Terriglobus albidus: one gene and its partner. The protein of the gene in region 1 interacts with the protein of each later gene in a pairwise test. Links are inferred from orthologs where the notes say so. Each region holds a gene or a part of one and is shown on either strand. Other genes may lie near its edges. The genes, in order: mtgA and FTW19_RS08870.

Evidence for each region.
Region 2: the proteins of mtgA (region 1) and FTW19_RS08870 interact in binary tests that used the Escherichia coli proteins (3 or more experiments, as listed by UniProt). The link is inferred for Terriglobus albidus from one-to-one orthologs.

What each region holds. Positions count from the first base shown.
Region 1 is NZ_CP042806.1:277,783-293,536, forward strand. The notes cover bases 7,269-10,262. They hold mtgA (monofunctional biosynthetic peptidoglycan transglycosylase), read left to right. Parts: upstream 7,269-8,402; coding sequence 8,403-9,122; downstream 9,123-10,262. Other genes in these bases: FTW19_RS01135 (DUF2252 domain-containing protein), read left to right, coding at 7,269-7,699; FTW19_RS01140 (ankyrin repeat domain-containing protein), read left to right, coding at 7,752-8,213; FTW19_RS01150 (hybrid sensor histidine kinase/response regulator), read right to left, coding at 9,260-10,262. Also shown: FTW19_RS01115 (TonB-dependent receptor), read right to left, coding at 1-1,423; FTW19_RS01120 (GntR family transcriptional regulator), read left to right, coding at 1,667-2,356; FTW19_RS01125 (hydantoinase/oxoprolinase family protein), read left to right, coding at 2,409-4,397; FTW19_RS01130 (hydantoinase B/oxoprolinase family protein), read left to right, coding at 4,394-6,058; more of FTW19_RS01135, read left to right, coding at 6,410-7,268; more of FTW19_RS01150, read right to left, coding at 10,263-11,266; FTW19_RS01155 (HAMP domain-containing protein), read right to left, coding at 11,274-15,754. UniProt on the Escherichia coli protein: Peptidoglycan polymerase that catalyzes glycan chain elongation from lipid-linked precursors. May play a role in peptidoglycan assembly during cell division in collaboration with other cell division proteins.
Region 2 is NZ_CP042806.1:2,190,659-2,195,902, forward strand. Bases 90-3,099 are described here. They hold FTW19_RS08870 (penicillin-binding protein), read left to right. Parts: upstream 90-437; coding sequence 438-2,762; downstream 2,763-3,099. Other genes in these bases: FTW19_RS08865 (cell division protein FtsL), read left to right, coding at 90-391; FTW19_RS08875 (UDP-N-acetylmuramoyl-L-alanyl-D-glutamate--2,6-diaminopimelate ligase), read left to right, coding at 2,801-3,099. In the rest of the region: more of FTW19_RS08865, read left to right, coding at 1-89; more of FTW19_RS08875, read left to right, coding at 3,100-4,291; FTW19_RS08880 (UDP-N-acetylmuramoyl-tripeptide--D-alanyl-D-alanine ligase), read left to right, coding at 4,288-5,244. UniProt on the Escherichia coli protein: Essential cell division protein that catalyzes cross-linking of the peptidoglycan cell wall at the division septum. Required for localization of FtsN.

The DNA of each region.
Region 1 (15,754 bases):
TGTAGCTGACATCAAAACCCGCCTTGAACGTGTGCTTACCGAGAACGTAAGAGACGCTGTCAAGAAGCTGGAAGCGGCGCTCCACACCGGTGTCGGCATAGCCGAAGCCATAGCTGAAGCCGGGGAAGGTGTACGCCGTCTGTAGGCTGTTGAGCACCTGCTGTGAGTAACTGCCAGGGTTGGTTGGGATAGGAGCGTTCGGCGGGCCGAGCTGGTAGGAGGCGTACGCGTACTGGAAACGAAGATCGTTCAACAGCCGCGGCGAGAGTGTATAGGTATGGCCGACGACGAGCGACTGGCGTGGAATCTCGCCGTTGTAACAATTACGGACCGTGGCGCCACCGCAACCCTGATAGCTGAGCAGGTTCCACTCCTGGGCGTAGCGCGCAAAGAGTGCCTGCTTGTCAGTCAGCTTATGGTCGACACGCGCCGTAAACATCTGGTCATGGCTGGGCTTGGAGAATGCTCCGTTGTTGGCGCTGTAATAAGAAGGGTTGGCGGCGACGGTGTAGACCTCAGAGGTCTGCGTGCGCTCAAAGGCCAGATAGAAGTGCGTACGGTCTTTCAGGATAGGACCGCCGATATCCCCCCCAAACTGATTACGATTGAACTCCGGATTGACAGTCTGATTGAACTTCGGCGCGTTGATCGCCTTGTTGCGCCACAGCTCGAAGGCCTCACCGTGAAAGGCATTGGTCCCGCTCTTGGTAACGACGGAGATGAGGCCACCCATCGAGAGACCGTACTCGGCCGGGTACTGCGTGATGTTGACCTTGAACTCCTGCACGCCGCCTTGAGGGAAGTTCTGGCGAGGCTCGCCCATCTCGGCGAAGACATTGGAAACGCCATCGATGACAAAGCCATTGGTGTAGTAGCCCGAACCGCCACCGATCTGCACGTTGTTATAGAAAGAACGCGATGCATCCTGACTGGTGCCGGGAACAAGAAGCGCGAGATTCAGGTATTGCCGCGTGTTGACCGGAAGCTTGTCGATCTCGTCCTGCGTCACCACTCCGCCAACACTGTTGCTCTCGGTATTGATCTGCGGAGAGTAGCCGTTGACCTCCACGACTTCGCCGGTGCTCCCCACGCTCAGTGTCACATCCTGCGTGAGGTGAGCATCGAGGTTAACAGTCAGATTGCTGATACCCGTCTTGCTGAAACCCGCTGCCGTAATCTCAAGCCGGTAGTGACCGGGCGCCACCTGCTGGAAGCGGTAGCTGCCATCGCCGCTGCTGGTCTGGCTGGACTTGATGCCGGAGTCGGTGTTGACCAGGGTGACGGAGGCATTGGCAATGTCTGCTCCAGTCGCATCATGCACCGTGCCTGCGATGTCACCAAGGGTACTTTGGGCCGCGAGCATAGCGGCCGAGGACAAGAGGAGTAGACAGGAGAAGACCTTGGTGCCAGACAATGGGCGCATCGCATCCTCCGGGCTCAGCCAGATGGCAGCCGCGCCCTTTCACAGAGTTTTAACTGCGGGTTCCTTGCTTATAAAAATGAAATCAGATTTTGTCAATAGATAATTTACAAACCCTACACGTCTTGCTTTCCTTAAAAATTCCCCAGCAAATTCCGAAATTGTTTGGTTTGCATCAAGATCAGTGCTTTTCGGCGGTCTGAAAATTTCTTGGATTGTATACAGGTTGCGTGCAATAATTCGCTCGTGACGGAAGCCATACGAATCTACAGCGAGATGCGCAACGACATCATCAGTTGCGATCTGGAGCCGGGGGCTTCGGTATCGGAGGCGGAGCTATGCACCCGCTACGACGCCAGCCGCACGCCGGTGCGCGAGGCCTGCCGGCGATTGCAGGAAGAGGGCCTGCTTCAGATTGTTCCCTTCCGGGGATACACTATCTCGCCGCTTACGATCGATGAGTATCGCAGCCTGAATGAGATGCAGCTTGTACTCGATCCGGCTGCTGCCGCCATGGCCGCGGAACGCGCCACCGATGAGCAGATCGCGATGATTGAGCGCTGGGCCAACTACGTTTACCACGCCGGCGAGAAGAAGAGTTACGAGACCTTTCTGGAGTGGAACCGCAACTTCCATATCGAGATTGCACAGGCAACCGGCAACGACATCATGGTCGAGATGACGGTGAACCTGCAGACCCGCTTGATTCGTTACTTCTACCTGGTGATCTCCATGGCAAGTTATGGCAAGGAGCTGGTGAACGAGCACCAGGCGATGGTGCGCGCCATCCGCGCACGTAAGCCGGAGCAGGCGCGCGACCGGGCAACCGAGCACGTTATCCGTACGATGGAGAGAACATCGCTGATCCGCATTCCGCAGGGAGGTTTCCGCGGCGATCCGCGAAAGGATATACAGCCCGTCCGCAGCCGGACATGATGTACGTTCCGGTAGTGCGGGCATATGATTCCTTCCAAATGGAGCAGTACCTTTGCGAGTAGCGATCGATAGTGGCGGCACCTTTACCGACTGCGTGTATCTGGTAGACGGCGAAGTTCGGGTCCTGAAGTTGTTTTCGACTCCGGCCGATCCCGGCCGTGCGGTGCTGGATGCGGTGAAGCAGGTAGCAGAAAGCTCTGCGGTTCCGGAGGTGCGTCACGGCACCACCGTCGGAACCAATGCCATGCTGGAGCGTAAAGGCGCGCGGGTCGCGTTCGTTACCACCGCTGGTTTTGAAGACACCATCGCAATCGGCCGCCAGGCGCGCACCAGCCTCTACGACTGGTTTCGGTCGCCGCTACCTCCTGTCGTTCCGAAAGAGCTTCGCTTTGGCGTGGACGAGCGCGTTACCGCTGAGGGCCTTGTTCTGCGCACTCCATCGGAAGAATCGCTGCGGCAACTGGCAGCAGCAATTCAAGACAGCGGAGCGGAAGCCATCGCCGTCTCCCTGCTCTTCTCTTTTGCCAACCCTGCAAACGAGAAATTGGTCGCCGAGGCACTGCAGCCACTGGGGCTGCCAATCTCGATCTCTCATCGGATTCTGCCCGAGTTCCGCGAATATGAGCGCGGCAGCACAGTCGTCACCAACGCCTATCTGGCGCCAAAGGTAAGCACCTATCTTCACCGTCTGGGAACGGAGATCGAAGCTGCATATACCGGCGGCAGTGTTCAGGTGATGCAGTCTTCGGGCGGCATCATCGCCGCATCGATCGCTGCCGAGGAGCCGGTGCGTACAGTGCTCTCCGGCCCGGCAGGCGGCGTGATGGGAGCCTACCGGCTGGCGCGGCTGGCAGGGTTCGATAAGATCATTGGCTTTGACATGGGTGGAACATCCACGGACGTCTCGCTGATTGATGCCGCGGAAGGCGGGCCGCGCACCACCAGCGATGCTGTCGTCTCAGAGATGCCGGTGAGCGTGCCTATGCTCGACATCCATACCGTGGGCGCAGGCGGTGGCTCTATCGCACGCTTCGATGCGGGCGGAGCCTTGCATGTCGGGCCGGAGTCCGCGGGCTCCGTTCCAGGCCCGATCTGCTACGGACGCGGAACATTGCCGACCGTTACCGATGCCAACGTCACGCTGGGACGGCTTGATCCCGATCTCTTTCTCGGCGGCAAGGTCCGGCTGGACGACACGCGCACGTTGCAGTTGATGGAGGAGGCGCGCGGTTCCCTTGGCAGTGTCGAGCAGTTTGCCGCAGGCATCGTATTGCTGGCCGAAACAGCAATGGAAAAGGCGATCCGTGTCATCTCGATTGAACGCGGCTACGATCCGCGCGAGTTCACGCTGGTGAGCTTTGGCGGCGCCGGTCCGCTGCATGCCTGTTCGATGGCGCGTTCGCTGCAGATTCCGCGCGTCCTGGTGCCTCGGCTTCCGGGGGCACTGTCTGCGCTGGGAATTCTTCTTGCCGATACCGTCCGCGACTACAGCCGGACCGTCATGCTGCCTGCATCCGATGCGGAAACACTTGCAGCCCAGCTACAGGAACTCGAAACGCGAGCTATCGAAGAGCTGCAACGACAAGGGCTATCCGGCGAGGCCGAACACTCTGTCGAGCGGTCTATAGATCTGCGCTACGTCGGTCAGGGATATGAGCTGAATGTCCCCTACGGAGCGAACTACATGGGCGAGTTCCATTCTCTCCATCGCAAACGCTATGGATATGCCAGCGCGGAAACTCCAGTGGAAGTGGTGAATGTGCGCGTCCGTGTCACGGTCCCCACCGCTCCGGTGGAGCTTCCGAAGTCAGAGCTGATTGCAGGCGATGGATCCCAGGCGGTACGAAAGACACGTCCGATCTACTTTGATGGAGCTTGGAGAGAAAGCAAGGTCTACCAACGTGAACAGCTCAGATCGGGCGATCGATTCGCTGGCCCTGCCCTGATTGCGGAGTATAGCTCCACCACCGTGGTTCTACCTGACTGCATCGCCGAGGTCGATGCTTTTGGCAACTTAGTCATCGAGGTGTACGTCGCATGAGCACGGTGCAACTATCAGAGCCCCAGGGAATGGCGACGGCTATCGATCCGATTGAGCTTGCAGTCTTCAAAAGCGCGACACACTCTATCGCTGAGGAGATGGGCGCCGCGCTGCGCCGCACCTCCTTCTCGCCGAATATCAAAGAGCGCCGTGACTACTCCTGCGCGGTCTTCGATAGCATGGGCCAGGTCATCGCCATGGGCGACCATATGCCCGTCCATCTGGGATCGATGCCTATGTCTGTCAAAGCAGTGATGGAGAGCATGACGCTTCGTCCCGGCGATATCGCCATGCTGAACGATCCATATGCGGGCGGAACCCACCTGCCGGATATCACGATGGTGCTGGGCGTCTTCGCCGCAGCCGATGCGGAGTCACCGGTGATGTATGTCGCCGTGCGAGCACACCATGCCGATGTAGGCGGGCTGTATCCCGGCTCCATGGGCCTTTGCCGCGAGATCTATCAGGAAGGTTTGCGCATCCCTCCAGTGCGCATTGTGGAAGGCGGCGAGATCAACGGCGCAATCCTGCAGCTTGTGCTGCATAACGTACGTACTCCCGAAGAACGCGAAGGCGATCTGCTCTCGCAGATTGGTGCCTGCCGCGTTGGTGAACTGCGTCTGCAGGAGCTGATCGCGAAACACGGCGCTGAACGTCTTCGGCGTCTCACCGTCGCGTTGCTCGATTATTCCGAGCGCCTGATGCGAGCGCAGTTCGCGCAGTGCGCGAGCGGCAGCTATACCGCCGAAGACTTCATGGACAGCGATGGCTTCGATGAGACCCCGCTGCCTATCCGCGTCACCATCACGCTGGACAGCGAAGCACAGGCTGCGAAGGTCAGCTTCAAAGACTGCCATCCGCAGGTGAAGAGCAGCATCAACGCCGTCTACGCCATCACCTATTCGGCCGTGTATTACGTGCTGCGCTGCCTGCTGCCGGAAGATGCTCCTGCAACCGCAGGCCTGATGCGCCCGGTCATCGTCGAGACAGAGCGAGGCAGCATTGTCGATGCAGTGCTTCCCGCACCTGTAGCCGGCGGCAACGTCGAGACCTCGCAGCGCATTGTGGATGTGCTGCTGCGCGCACTCGCAAAGGCAATGCCCGACCGCATTCCCGCCGCCAGTTCCGGAACGATGAACAACCTCACCATCGGTGGCGTGGATCATCGAACAGGCAAGCCCTTCGCTTACTACGAGACTATCGCCGGAGGCATGGGTGCACGACCCACGGCAGATGGCATCTCCGGCATTCATACCCACATGACCAACTCGCTGAATACGCCGGTCGAAGCGCTGGAATATGCCTACCCCTTCCGCGTCATCCAGTACGGCTATCGCGACAACTCCGGCGGTGAAGGACAGTATCGCGGCGGCGACGGCATCGTGCGCGAGATCGAACTGCTTTCGCCCAGCACCATTACGCTGCTGACCGAGCGGCGCAAATTCGCACCGTACGGTCTGCAGGGAGGCGCGGATGGAGAGCGAGGAATCTCTTATCTGCGGAGCGGAGAGACAGAAGAGGAGCTGCCGGCCAAGTGCAGCATTCAGGCGAGGGCCGGCGACCGCATCCGTGTGGAGACACCCGGCGGAGGCGGCTGGGGGGAAGCGATAGTGGAAACCCCGCGTATCGAACATATCGCGCGAGAGTATTCGCCCGAGTGAATTGGGTGGGAGCCGTGGGCTTCAGCCCACGGTCTATCGATCCGACAAAAGGAATGGGCTTTAGCCCTGGGCCTTTCCCTGAATGGGATAAGAGGCCCAGGGCTAAAGCCCATTTACTTTTTATCCTTTATCAGCGGGCTGAAGCCCGCTGCTCCCACCAGTTTCAGCATGGCGTAGTGAAGAAACAACAACAAACTGAACATCCCAAGCCAACACTTCGCTAGAGCATTTTCCCTGTGGGTGTAGTGTAGGGCATCCGCATCTATGGGCGTTTTGCGCAAAGAAAATGCCGCTGCACGTCCCTTTCCGGATACCCGGCAACAGGGAAAACGCACTAGACTAGCGAACACTATGAAGAAAGACGCAACCCGCGCTGTCCAACGCGGAGCACAACATCGTAAGTCCGTCGCGCGTACTGAACTCGGTCATTGGGACGCCGCACAGCGCACCGCCGATCCTCGCAAACTGCTGGCGAAAGCGACGCGCGGACGCGTCGCTGCCTTGATCCCGCTCAAGAACGAACGCATGGCTGCCTCCGCCTTTGCCTTCTTCCGCGGAGCCGCACCGATCATGGCCTTCGATCTCTCGCTTGCGCCGCACACCCCCATCATCTGCCAGCTCTGTGGCGACGCTCACGTGCAGAATCTCGGCGCGTATGAGGGCGACGATGGACGACTTATCTTCGATATCAACGACTTCGACGAGACCATCCGCGGGCCCTTCGAATGGGATATCAAGCGCATGACCACCAGCATTCTGCTCGCGGGAGACGATGCCGGAGTCCACAAGACCGGATGCCATGGCGCCGCCGACATCTTTCTGGCCAGCTATTGCAGCCTGATGGAACAGCTTGCCCGTCTGCCGGTGCTGGAGGCTGCACGTTTCCAGGTGCATCGGCTACATGCGGTATCGTCCATCTCTGAGATTCTGCGCAAGGCCGAGCGCTCCACACCCCTGCACACCCGCGAGCACCTGACCGAAGAAACAGCGCGCGGCCGCGTCTTTCGCAACCTGCCGCCGGTATTGCATCGCGTCAAAGGAGAGCGGAAACGCGTTGTGCTCGCCTCGCTACGCCGGTATCGCGAATCGCTGCAGCCGGAGCGCCAGCACTTCCTTGCCCGCTACAAACCGCTCGACGTTGCCTTCAAGGTCGTTGGCACCGGCTCCGTTGGCATGCGCGACTACGTGGTCTACATGGAAGGCAACGGAGCCGACGACCCGCTCTTTCTGCAGATCAAGGAAGAAACCAGTTCCGTCTACTCCCCTTACCTGAGCGCCAACGTTATCAAGACGCCCAACCATGGGCAACGCGTTGTCAACGGACACCGCGCCATGCAACTGCAGAGTGACCCGATGCTTGGGTATACGCGCTTCGAAGGCCGCGATTATCTTGTCCGCCAACTCAACGATCACAAGGCCACGCTCGATGTCACGCATCTGGATGAAGCCGGCTTGCAGCAGTACGCCGAGGTCTGCGGAGAGCTACTCGCTCGCGGACACGCTCGTTCGGGCGATCCCGGGCTGATTCAGGGATACATCGGCAAAGGCAGGCGCTTCCGCGAAGCCATGCTGGAGTTTGCACATGCCTACGCCACGCAGAGCAGGGACGACTGGGAGAAGTTCAGGGCAGGTTTGGCGTAGCTCGCCTCATAGCAGTACCATGCTGTCGCCATCGCGAGATGCGGAGAAACATATGGGGATTTTTGACGATCTACTGGAAGCAGCCAAGCGCGGAGATGACGGCGAGGTTAGAAAGATCGTCACCCAGCACCCGGGGCTTGTGCACCAGCGAGACGAACGCGGAGCCACCGTTCTGCACCACGCCGCATTTGGCGGCCATCGCGCGATTGCGGAGTTTCTAATCCAGCAGGGAGCAGAGATCAACACCCGCGACGGCGAGTTCGGCGCCACACCGGCAGGCTGGGCCATCGAATATCTTCGCGAGATGGGCGGCTTCCTCGCCGTCGAGCTGGACGATCTCGCCTTCGCCATCGAGAGAGGTGATGCGATATGGGTCGCACGCCTTCTCAGACGATTCCCGGCGCTTCGTCGGGCCAACAATTCAGATGGAACGCCGTTCTCGCAGTTGGCTGAACAGACGGGAGATCCGCAGATAACACGATTGTTTCGGGCGGCCGAACACGCAGGTGAGTGAATGGTCTTTTAGTGTGTTGCATCTGATGTTCTCGCGCTAAAGGATGAAGTGCATTCGTCATTCGAAGCTTTGAAAAGCGGGTTCCTTCACGAATCACCCCAGCGAACAAGTTCGCTGGGGACCCCGAACGGTTCAGGATGACAACATTCTGCTAGGAAGCTCAGATTCCGGACACGAATGGCGGACGCTATGATGCTGACAGTGGCTCCCACGTCAGATATACAAACCAGGCTCCGGATTCGCAGATCCTCCATCCTGCGCCTTGTTCGATGGCTTGGTCTCGGCATCGCAGCTCTCTGGTTGCTTGCGGCGTTATCGCTCGTAGCTCTGAGATGGATCGACCCACCCACCACGGCGGTCCATATGCAGCGCCGTATCCAGTCGTGGACGCAAAGCGGCGCCTATAACAAGCGCTATAGGTTCATTCCACTTAACCAGATCTCGCCCGACCTGCAGCATGCCGTGGTGGCTGCGGAGGATGCACGCTTTTACCAGCATCATGGCTTTGATTGGAGCGAGATCCAGAAAGCAGCCAGAGAGGACATGGAGGGCGAGCGCACGCGCGGAGCCTCCACGATTACGCAACAACTGGTGAAGAACCTCTTCTTCGGAACGGGCCGCTCTGTCATCCGCAAGGTAGCTGAGGCAACGCTGGTGCCGGTGGCGGAGCTGGCGCTTGGGAAGCAGCGCATTCTGGAGCTCTATCTCAACGTGGTGGAATGGGGCCCGGGATTCTACGGCGCAGACGCTGCCTGCCGCACCGACTATCGAACCTCAGCGCGCGGCATTAGCCGGGCGCAGGCGGCGCGGCTGGCTGCGATTCTTCCTGCTCCATTGAAGCGGAGGCCCGAACGCATGAACAGCTACAGCGGAATCATCCTGAAGCGAATGGCGCAGATGGGCTGGTAGAGCATTTCTCCTGTAGATGTAGTGTAGGGTTTCCGCATCCATGAGCGTTTTCGCAATGAAAACGCCGCTGAACGCCCCTTGCGGGATACCCGGCAACAGGAGAAATGCTCTCTAGCTCTGCTCTCTGATCGCAAACATCAGGCCGTCTTGTGCGTGGAGAGGAAGATCTGAAAACAGGTTGCCGTTCCCTGGGCGCCGAAGTGGCTTCGGAAGGTAAGCGTGCCATCATGTTTTTCGACGATGCCGCGACTGATCCACAGGCCCAGACCGGTGCCCTTGGTTGACTTGGTGGTGTAGAAGGGTTCGAAGAGACGCCGTGCATCTTCCGGCCGTATGCCACAACCGCTGTCCGTAATACTGACCACGATTCCCGGCAGGTATTCTCCGCGCCGGATGGCATTCCTCACCCGGATGCGGAGACGCCCTCCCTGGGGCATGGCCTGGATCGCGTTGGCAACCAGATTCATGAAGACCTGTTTGAGCTCACCCGGGAATCCGTGCACCTCGCCCGTGACCTTGTATTGCGTCTCCAGCCGGATATTATTCGAGACCAGGTTGGCGTGCTGCAATTCGAGAACATCTTTCAGCAGATCGCTGAGATGTAACGGTACTGCGATCTGTGACTCGCGATAGAAGCTGAGCGTCTGTTTCGTGATGTGCGAGACACGCGCCAGTTCCTGCTCGGCCAGCTGTGCGTAGTAGCGGGCTTCGGTATCAAGCGAAGGATGGTTCTGTAGCAGGAAGAAGGCATTGGTAATGGCCGCGAGGGGGTTATTGATCTCATGAGCGACAATGCCGGCAAGTTTGCCCATGGCGGCCAGGCGGTCGTTACGACGCAACGCCTCTTCCGCCCGAAGTTGCGCGGTGATATCGCGATTGATCTCGAGCACCATCCCACCGCTTACTGTCAGCGCCTGACGACAGGCGACAACGACCTCACGCCCATCCTTACAGCGGTGCACCAGATCGCCATCCCAGCGACTATCTGCCCTGAGCGTTTCTCGCATGTGATCAAGACTCACGGGCCATCTGGTGGCAAGAAGGACATGGGCGTTCTGCCCAATGGCTTCTTCACGGCTCCAGCCGTAGAGAGCCTCAGCACCTGAGTTCCAGAAATGGATGCGACCCGACCAGTCGCGCACCATAATGGCCTCGGTGGCCAGCTCCAGCAGCTCCGCTCGTTCCCGGAGTATCTCTTCCATGCGCTTCTGTTCGGTGATGTCGAAGAATGCGCCCACGGCGCCACGAACCTGCCCGGCTTCATCGAAGACAGGAGAGGCGCTCGCCAGAAGTGATTTCGCGAGACCACCATTGCGGCGCAGCTCCAGTTCCGTAAGGCCGGTGGGCTGCATGGTGCGCAGCGATGTTTGCACCGGCATCTCCTCCGCATCCAGTCGCCTGCCGTGCTGGTAGGCGATGTAGCCCGCGGCTGCAAAGGACTGATCGATCGGCTTGTCGGTACTACCCAGGTTGAGAATCTCACGCAAGGCCGCATTGGTAGTGATCTCGTTGCCCTCAGGGCTTTGGGCTACGGCAACACCGACCGGCAGAACCTTCATGATGGATTCCAGCTCGGCGACACGTTCCTGAAGCTGCGCATTGAGAACCCGTAACGCCTGGCTGCGTTCGGCAACGCGCGCCTCCAGCTCGCGGTTCAACTGCTGCAGCTGGCGCGTGGTGCGGTGCAGTTCGGCGAAGACGCTGACCTTTGCCCGCAGAACATCGGGAACCACCGGCACCGAGATGTAGTCCACGGCGCCGCTCTGGTAGGCGCGGATGCGATCGACATCGGTGAGGTGTACGGCGGAGACGAAGATGATGGGCGTCATCTGGAACCGCGGATGCTGGCGCATCATATCGGCCAGTTCGAAGCCGTCCATCTCGGGCATGCTGACGTCCAGAAGCACCACGGCCACGTCGAGCTTCAGCAGGCAGTCCAGGGCCTCGCGCGCAGACGTTGCTTTGACCAGATTCTCTCCCAGATCGCGCAGGACGACCTCATAGCTGAGCAGCTTTCCGGGCTGGTCATCCACCATCAGAATGGTGACCGGCGGCTTTCCTGTCTGCGGCTGAACCTGCACTTGGCCCTCTGCCGGAAGCGGTACGTCCGGGATAGTTTTTGGAGCGTCGATTTGAGCTGCCACGTTCATATCAGCGATGAAGCCACGTTCTTAGTCCGGAAAGCAGCTGGTCAGTATTGACCGGCTTTGCCATGTAATCAGAGGCTCCGGCCTCGAGGCACTTCTCGCGATCTCCCTTCATTGCCTTGGCGGTCAGAGCGATGATTGGCAGCCGGTGGAACTCAGGATTCTGCCGGATGACCTGCATGGTCTCATAACCATCCATCTCCGGCATCATGATATCCATCAGCACGATGGATATGTCAGGTGTTTTTGCAAGTGTTTCGATGGCCTCGCGTCCTGTTCCGGCGGTGAGCACCACCATACCGCGCCGCTCCAGCACGCTGCTGAGCGCGAAGATATTCCGGACGTCGTCGTCCACCACCAGAACCTTGGTCCCGACCAGCGCCTCATCCGACTGATGCAGGCGGTCGAGCATCCGCTGCTTCTCCACCGGCAGGTCGCTGACGACACGATGCAGGAAGAGTGCGGTCTCGTCCAGCAGGCGCTCGGGAGACTCGACGTCTTTCACAACAACGCTGCGGGCGAGCGTATGCAGGCGGGCATCCTCTTCCGGAGAAAGATCCTTTCCGGTGAAGACCACGACCGGAAGCTCGTGCAGTTTCTCGACCTCATGGATCTTCTCGAGGACCTCGAAACCGGTCATATCCGGAAGGCGAAGGTCAAGGACAACGCAGTCGAAGTTGTCCCGTTCGAGAGCGGCCAGGGCAGAGGCTCCGCTGTCGGTAATCTCCACATCGATATCGTCGTAGCCCAGCAGTGCACAGATGCTGGTCTGCTCGGCCGGGTTGTCTTCGACGATCAGCAGCTTCTTCCTGCGGGGCGTCGAAAATTCCTTGATGCGCGTGATGGCCTGCGCCAGACCTTCGGCGGTCGTGGGCTTGGTGACATAGGAGAATGCGCCACGTGACAAGCCATGGTGCCAGTCCTCGTCCTGGGTAAGCATCTGGACCGGAATGTGGCGTGTAAGAGGATCCTGCTTCAGATGATTCAGGACGGCCCAGCCCAGCATGTCGGGCAGGAAGACGTCGAGAGAGACGGCGGTAGGCCGGAACTCACGGGCGAAGGCCAGGGCCTCCGCTCCGCGCATCGCGACCAGCACCTTGAAGCCCTTGTCGCGTGCCATATCGCAAAGGATACGCGCAAAGTGGGGATCGTCCTCCACGATAAGCAGCGTGGGATCGCCGGGCTCGACAGTTGCGCGGTCGTCTTCCACGCGATCGACAATCTGTTCCGCTGTCGCAACAGGAAGACTCAGATTGACGGCGTAGTGGGCTTGAGCGCGCTCAGGATACGACATAACGGCGGCCGTCGGACCGACATAAGTCTGCGGGATATAGAGGGTGAAGGTGCTGCCCTCGCGGGGAACGCTGCGAAGCTGAATTTCGCCGCCGAGCAGGCTTGCGAGCTCACGGCTGATGGCCAGGCCGAGTCCGGTGCCGCCGTACTTACGGCTGGTGCCGGCATCCGCCTGTTGGAAGGCCTCGAAGATAATACGCTGCTTCTCCTGCGGAATACCGATACCGGTGTCGGTCACCTCAAAGGCAATGACGTTGCCGGCGCCGTTGAGAATGGGATGTCCGTCGCTCCATCCGGAGGTAACCGGGAAGACCTTGAGCTTCACGCTTCCCTTCTCCGTGAACTTGAACGCATTGGAGAGCAGGTTCTTCAACACCTGCTGCAGGCGTTTTGAGTCGGTGACCAGGCTGCGCGGCAAATGGGAGTCAGCATCGATATCGAAGCTGAGTCGCCGGTTCTCCGCCTCGTGACGGAAGGGCCGAGCGAGGGCTTCGAGCAAGGTGCCAAAGAAGAGCTCTTCCGCCTCGACGGAGACGGTTCCGGATTCGATCTTCGAGAGATCGAGGATGTCGCTGATCAGATTCAGCAGATCCGTTCCGGCGCCGTGAATGGTGCGTGCGAACTCTACCTGCTTGGGTGTGAGATTGCCGTCCGGGTTGTCGGTCAATTGCTGGCCCAGGACGAGAATGCTGTTCAGCGGTGTACGCAGCTCGTGCGACATGTTCGCCAGGAACTCTGACTTGTACTTCGAGGTCAGCGCCAGCTCCTTGGCCTTGTCTTCCAAAGCGCGGCGAGCCTGCTCGATCTCCTGGTTCTTGCGTTCCACTTCCGCATTCTGTTCGGCGAGCTGCTGTGCCTTCTGCGCGAGCTGCTCGTTCGTGGTCTGCAGCTCGGTCTGCTGCGTCTGCAGCTCGGTTGCAAGCTGCTGCGACTGTTTCAACAGACCCTCTGTCTGCATGGTCGCCTCGATACTGTTCAGCACGATACCGATGCTCGCTGTGAGCTGTTCGAGGAAGGCCATGTGTGAGGCGGTGAAGTAGTGCAGCGTACCGAGCTCGATGACGGCCTTCACGCGGCCTTCAAAGAGCACCGGGAGAACGATGACATTGCGCGGCACAGCTTCAAACAGGCCGGAACGAATCGGCAGCGTTCCCGGCGGCAGATCGTGGATCAGCAGACGGCGCTTCTCGAGCGCACACTGACCAATGAGTCCCTCACCAAGAAGGATGCGTTCCTGATGGGCTTCCGGCGTGCCGGAGTAGGCGGAGAGCAGCACCATCGTCCGCGCATCTTCCTCATCCATCTGATAGATGAGTCCCTGCTGCGCCGCCACCAGCGGAACCAGCTCAGAGAGCAGCAAGCGGCCCACGGTCGCCAGATCACGCTGGCCCTGCAACATGCCGGTAAAGCGGGCAAGGTTCGTCTTCAGCCAGTCCTGCTCGTTGTTACGGTCGGTGGTGAGACGAAGGTTATCAATCATCGTATTGATGTTGTCCTTCAGCTCGGCCACCTCGCCACGCGCCTCCACCTGAATCGACCGGGTAAGGTCACCCTTGGTCACGGCGGTCGCAACCTCGGCGATAGCGCGTACCTGGTTGGTGAGGTTGTCAGCCAGCAGGTTGACGTTACCGGTGAGATCTTTCCATGTACCGGCAGCTCCAGGCACGTTTGCCTGGCCGCCGAGACGACCTTCTACACCGACTTCGCGCGCGACTGTGGTCACCTGATCGGCAAAGATGGCCAATGTACCGGTCATGTTGTTGATGGTCTCGGCCAACGCGGCTACTTCGCCCTTCGCGTTTACGGTCAGCTTCTGCGTCAGGTCACCGTTGGCGACGGCCGTTACCACCTTCACAATGCCGCGCACCTGTTCGGTGAGGTTGTACGCCATGACGTTGACGTTGTCGGTAAGATCCTTCCACGTACCGGCGACGCCCTGCACCTCAGCCTGACCACCCAGCTTACCGTCGGTACCCACTTCACGGGCGACACGCGTTACTTCGCCGGCGAAGGCGTTGAGCTGGTCCACCATCGTGTTGATGGTGTTCTTCAGCTCGAGAATTTCGCCCTTCACGTCTACTGTGATCTTGCGCGAAAGGTCGCCACGGGCTACGGCCGTCGTCACTTCGGCGATGTTACGCACCTGGCCAGTGAGGTTACCGGCCATGGCGTTGACTGAGTCCGTAAGATCCTTCCAGGTACCGGCAACACCGGGCACATTCGCCTGACCGCCGAGACGGCCTTCGGTACCGACCTCACGCGCAACACGCGTAACTTCGGCGGCGAACGAGCGGAGCTGCTCGACCATGGTGTTCAGGGTCTCTTTCAGCTGCAGGATCTCGCCGCGTACGTCTACGGTGATCTTCTTCGAGAGATCGCCCGTCGCGATGGCCGTTGCGACTTCGGCGATGTTACGTACCTGGCCCGTCAGGTTCGAGGCCATGAAGTTGACGTTGTCGGTAAGATCTTTCCACGTTCCGGCGACGCCCGGCACTTCAGCCTGGCCGCCCAGCTTACCGTCCGTACCCACTTCGCGGGCAACACGGGTAACTTCGGCAGCGAAGGCGTTGAGCTGATCCACCATCGTATTAATGGTGTTCTTCAGCTCGAGAATTTCGCCCTTCACGTCTACCGTGATCTTGCGTGAGAGGTCGCCACGGGCGACAGCCGTTGTCACTTCGGCGATGTTACGGACCTGACCGGTAAGGTTGCCGGCCATGGAGTTTACTGAATCCGTGAGATCCTTCCACGTTCCGGCAACACCTGGCACATTGGCCTGGCCGCCAAGACGGCCTTCGGTACCTACTTCGCGGGCCACACGCGTTACTTCACCGGCGAACGCGTTGAGCTGATCCACCATCGTGTTGATGGTTTCTTTCAGCAGCAGGATTTCGCCGCGTACGTCTACGGTGATCTTCTTCGACAAGTCGCCGTTCGCGATGGCCGTAGAAACTTCAGCGATGTTACGCACCTGGCCAGTCAGGTTCGAGGCCATGGAGTTTACCGAGTCGGTAAGATCCTTCCACGTTCCGGCGACACCGGGCACCTCTGCCTGTCCGCCCAGCTTGCCGTCCGTACCCACTTCGCGGGCGACGCGCGTCACCTCGGAAGCAAAGGAGCGGAGCTGATCCACCATCGTGTTCAGCGTCTCTTTGAGCTGCAGGATCTCGCCGCGTACGTCCACGGTGATCT
Region 2 (5,244 bases), 1.9 Mb from region 1 along the record:
GCGCCGCGGACCGACGCCCGAGGTTCTCTTCCACAAGTACCTCGACAACTCGCGCATCGTGAAGGCCGATGATCCGGTCCGCAAGCGTGAGATGCGTACCTTCGGCTCCGCCTGCGCGGTGCTGTTCGTGCTGGTGATGGTGTACGTTTGGCAGCACTTCAGCGCGATTGAAGCGGGTTACAAGATCGAGGCCGCCAAGCAGCAGGTTGGGCAGATGCAGGAGCAGAATCGCCAGCTCCGTCTGCAGGAGGCCCAGTTGACCGATCCTGAGCGGATCCACACCATGGCCGCGCAGCTTGGCCTGTCAGCTCCGCTGCCCGGTCAGGTGGTTCGTCCGGATGGTGTGAACGATCCGAACGCTCCGGTCGTGGCGCAGGTTGCTACGCATTAATAGGTTTGTTGTTTTGTTGTTTCTCTGGATGCTGAGGTTGAAGTAGATGCATACTGTGGCGCCCCCACGTCAGACGCTAACCGCACCGATCAAGCGTGTCCGGTTCGTCTACGTGGCGGCGTTCTTTCTTTTCTGGACGGTGGTCATCTCGGGCCGCCTGGCCTGGCTGCAGATCATCCGCCATTCGCACTATGTAGAGAAGGCTGCGAGCCAGCAGGAGCGCAGTGTGACCGTGGCTCCGCGGCGTGGTCTGCTGTATGACCGCAATTTGCGTGAGCTGGCGATGACTGTCTCCGTGGATTCGATCTACGCGGTTCCCAAGGAGCTCGGCAGCAACGCCGGCGATGCCGCCAGTCTGCTGGCCCATGTCGTACACGACGATCCGGAAGACCGCTTCACCTCCGAACAGAGCATCCTGGCGCGTTTCACCGCCTCGCATAACTTCGCCTGGGTTGCGCATCGTGTGACACCTGAGATCGCTGAGCGGGTTAAGGATCTCAACCTCAAAGGCGTCTACTTCCAGAAGGAGTTCAAGCGCTTCTATCCGAACAACGATCTGGCTTCGCAGGTACTGGGCTATGTCGGTGCTGAGGATATTGGTCTGGGCGGTCTGGAGCGTGAGTTCGAGGAAGATATGCACGGCACGCCGGGTAAGGTGCGCACTGCGCTCGATGCGCGTCGCAAGGTGCTGGGCAGCATTGAGCAGGAGCCTCTTCCGGGTGAGAACCTGGTCTTGAGCATCGACGCTAACATCCAGCACATCGCCGAGCGTGCCTTGGATGAGCAGGTGGAGAAGACCAAGGCGCTGCATGGTGTTGTCGTAGTGCAGGATCCACGTTCGGGGCAGATTCTGGCACTGGCGGTGGCGCCGCGCTTCAATCCGAATGAGACCCGGCATCTCGATCCGAAGGCTTTGTCGAACCTGGCAGTGAGCGATGTCTATGAGCCGGGCTCGACCTTCAAGCTGGTGACGTATGCCTCGGCGCTCGATGGCGCCAACGTAAAGCCGGAAGACCTGGTGGACTGCCAGGGCGGCGCGATTACGATCTTTGGCCGCACGATTCATGACGACATCTCCGATCGCGGCATGGGCGTGGTTACGGTGCAGCGTGCTCTGGAGAAGTCCAGCGACGTCGCCGCGGTAAAGCTTGCCATGAAGCTCGGCAACGAGCGCTTCTATAAATACATGCGCGACTTCGGTTTCGGCGATCGCTCCGGTATCGAGCTGCCGAGCGAGACTCGTGGCCTGTTGCGTCCGGTCCGTAAGTGGGACCCGGCATCGATCGGTTCACTGGCCATCGGTCAGGAGGTGGGTGTGACGCCGATTCAGCTGGTCACCATGGTCTCTACGATTGCCAACGGCGGCATGTATCTGCCGCCGCACATCATCCTCTCCGAGACGGAGAAGATGAAGGGCGATGCTGAGCTGAAAGCGACCCCATTCCGTCCCCAGAATGAGCTTCCGAAGAACCTGCCGGATGGCTCGCATCGTGTGATCAGTGAACTGACCGCTGCGAAGATGCGCAGCATGATGCAGGCCGTCGTGGTGAGTGGAACTGGAGGGTCGGCTGCGCTGAACGGATATTCCAGCGGCGGCAAGACGGGAACGGCGCAGAAGATCGATACGGCAACGCATACCTATTCCAAGACCAAGCACGTCGCCAGCTTTGCCGGCATTGCTCCGGTGAGTACGCCGGCGATCGCGGTCGCGGTGGTGATCGATACTCCTACAGCAGGGCCTTCTTACTACGGTGGTTCGGTCTCCGCGCCGGTCTTCGCCGAAGTGGCTCAGCAGGTGCTGGAGTACCTGGGCATACCGCACGATCAGCCCTTCAACCCGAAGAAGCGCGTCGAGCAGATGAACGTGGCTAAGGTCGAGCACGACGATCATCCCGAGGACAGCAATGCCGATTTGAATGCCATGTTTGCTGAGGCCAATGCGCTTCCGGATGATGACCCGCTGAAGGGCACGGCTAACGCCGGTCCTGCCAAGCCCGAGCCTGAGCCCGTGGCGTTGCAGCCGGCAAAGAAGTCTGTGCTGAACCTGTTACCGGAGAAGGTGCTGGCAGCCTTCCGCGCCAACGGAGGAGCGAACACCATGGCCGACGCGGCGGATAATAAACCGCTGACTGCGCCGAAGGTTGCTCCACTGTCACAGCGTAAAGAAGATGGCGGCGTGATTGTCGACGCGACCAAACGCGTGGCGGTGCCGGCGTTCAATGGCGCTGCGCTGCGTCAGGTCGTGCAGCAGGCGAACTCGGTAGGTTTGCGTGTTCAGCCGGTCGGCAGCGGTCTGGCAAGGGAGCAGGTGCCGTCTGCAGGTACCATGGTTCCTGTGGGGACGCAGGTGGTTGTGCGCTTCCTGCGCTAGGCCGTACATCGCTAAGATCCTTTTCTCAGTCTCTCTATATGCTTTTTTCCGAAGTAGTTGCAGGTATCGAACTCGACGAGCAGACGCATGGCTCGTGCGAGATTACGGGTGTCGAATATGACTCGCGCCGTGTGCGCGAAGGCTCGCTGTTTGTGGCGATGCGCGGCGGCACGACCGACGGCAATAAATTCATCCGCCAGGCAATGGATAAAGGCGCGGGCGGAGTTATCACCGACTCCCGGGAGAGCTTCACCAACGCGTTGTCGCGCTGGCCACATCTTTGCATCGGATTGATGGAGCATGGACGTCGCGCTCTGGCAACGGCAAGCGCCAACTTCTTCGGGCATCCCGAACAAAAATTGAAGCTTACAGCCGTTACCGGGACGAACGGAAAGACGACAACCACTTTCCTGGTAGAGGCGATGCTGCAGGCTGCGGCGCGCAAGAGCGTTCTCGTTGGCACGATCGAAGTGCATCTGGCAGGCGAGGTGCGTGAGTCTCCTCACACCACTCCCGAAGCGCGCGATCTGTTGGCGCTGTTTACCGAGGGTGTTCAGGCGGGAGCAAGCGAGGCTGTGATGGAGATGAGCTCTCACGCGCTCGATCAGGAGCGCGTGTGGGGCATGCCCGTGGATGTGGCCATCTTCACCAACCTGACGCAGGACCATCTGGACTATCACGGCACGATGGAGAAGTACTTCGCCGCCAAGCAACGCCTGTTCGCGGGCGTGGGTGCGCCGCCACCGCGTGTTGCTGTTATCAATGCGGATGACGAGTATGGTCATCGTCTGGAGAAGTTCGCTCTGCGGGAAGGGGCGGTCGTAGCCACCTACGGCATGACAAAGGGCGAGTGGCGTGCGGAAGAGGTTGTATTGCGTGCCGGCGAGACGAGCTTTTTGCTGAAGTCGCCTGCAGGAGAGATTCTGCTGCGGACGAGTCTGACCGGACGTGTGAATGTCTTGAATACCCTGGCTGCCTCTGCTGCGGCGTATTCACGCGGTATTTCGCTGGAGCAGATTGCCGCGGGCGTGGCGGAACTGCCGTTTGTCCCGGGCCGCTTCCAGACGGTGCCTAACGATCGAGGCGTTACGGTGGCAGTGGACTATGCACACACCGATGATGCACTGCTGAACCTGATCAGGCTGGCGAGGGAGCTGGCCGGAAAAGACCATCGTGTGATCACGCTCTTCGGCTGCGGCGGCGATCGCGACCGCACGAAACGGCCGAAGATGGGGCGTGCCGCCGGCCGGGGGAGCGACCTGGTGGTGCTGACCAGCGATAATCCACGGACGGAAGATCCCGGCATCATCATCGAGCAGGCGCTTCGTGGTGTGGAAGAGACGGGAACAGACTGCATCGTTGAGGCCGATCGCGAGCAGGCCATTCGCCGGGCGCTGGCGACAGCGAAGACAGGTGACATTGTGCTGCTGGCAGGCAAAGGACACGAGAAGACCCAGGTGCTGGCCGACCGCACGATTCCGTTCGATGATGCCGAAGTGGCTGCACGCGTACTGAAGGAGATGGCATGAAGCTGACGCTCGGCCAGATTGCGGATTGGATTCACGCCGAAGGCGACTTCGATGACGATGCCGTGGCCTACGGCTATTCCATCGACTCGCGCACCATCGCCGCCGGCGACCTCTTCTTTGCGGTCAAGGGAGAACGGCTGGATGGTCACGACTTCGTAGAGACGGCGTTGAAGGATGGCGCCGTAGCTGCCGTGGTGAGTATGCACTGGGTCGTTCCCTCGACTGTCGAGGAAGGTAAGCTGCTTCGCGTGCCCGAAGGCGAAGACTGTGTGCTGGCAGCGATGCAGAAGCTTGCAACCGCTGTCCGGCGACACTGGGGCAAACGGGTCATCGGCGTTACCGGCTCAGCGGGCAAGACAACCACTAAGGAAGCCGTGGCTGCCGTTTTGGGAGCGAAATTCAAGGTGCTGAAATCCGCGGGCAACCTCAACAATAACTTCGGCGTGCCGCTGCAGGTGCTGCGCCTTGAGCCGGAGCATGAGATGGCCGTCCTTGAGATGGGCATGAATCATACCGGTGAGATCGCCCTGCTGGCTAAGATTGCTGAGCCCGATTGGGCCGTGGTGTCGAATGTAGCTCCGGTGCACCTGGAGTACTTCCCGGATGGAATTGCCGGCATTGCCCGCGCCAAGTACGAGCTAGTGGAGGCATTGCCTGCAGACGGCATTGCGATTCTGAACGCCGACGACGAGTATGTCGGCACCTTCGGTAAAGGGATGGGCGGCCGCGCCGTCTTTTATGGCCTGGGTGAAACAGCGACGGTACGGGCAGAGAATGTGCACGAAGCCGGCGAAGAGGGCATGACCTTCACCGTGGTTGCCGGAGGAGAGCGTGCCGAGGCCAAGCTGGCGCTTTTGGGACGACACAACGTCTACAACGCACTGGCCGGTATCGCCGCCGGACTGCAGTGCGGTATGACTCTGGCGGAATGCGTGGAAGGGCTGCGCGAGCTG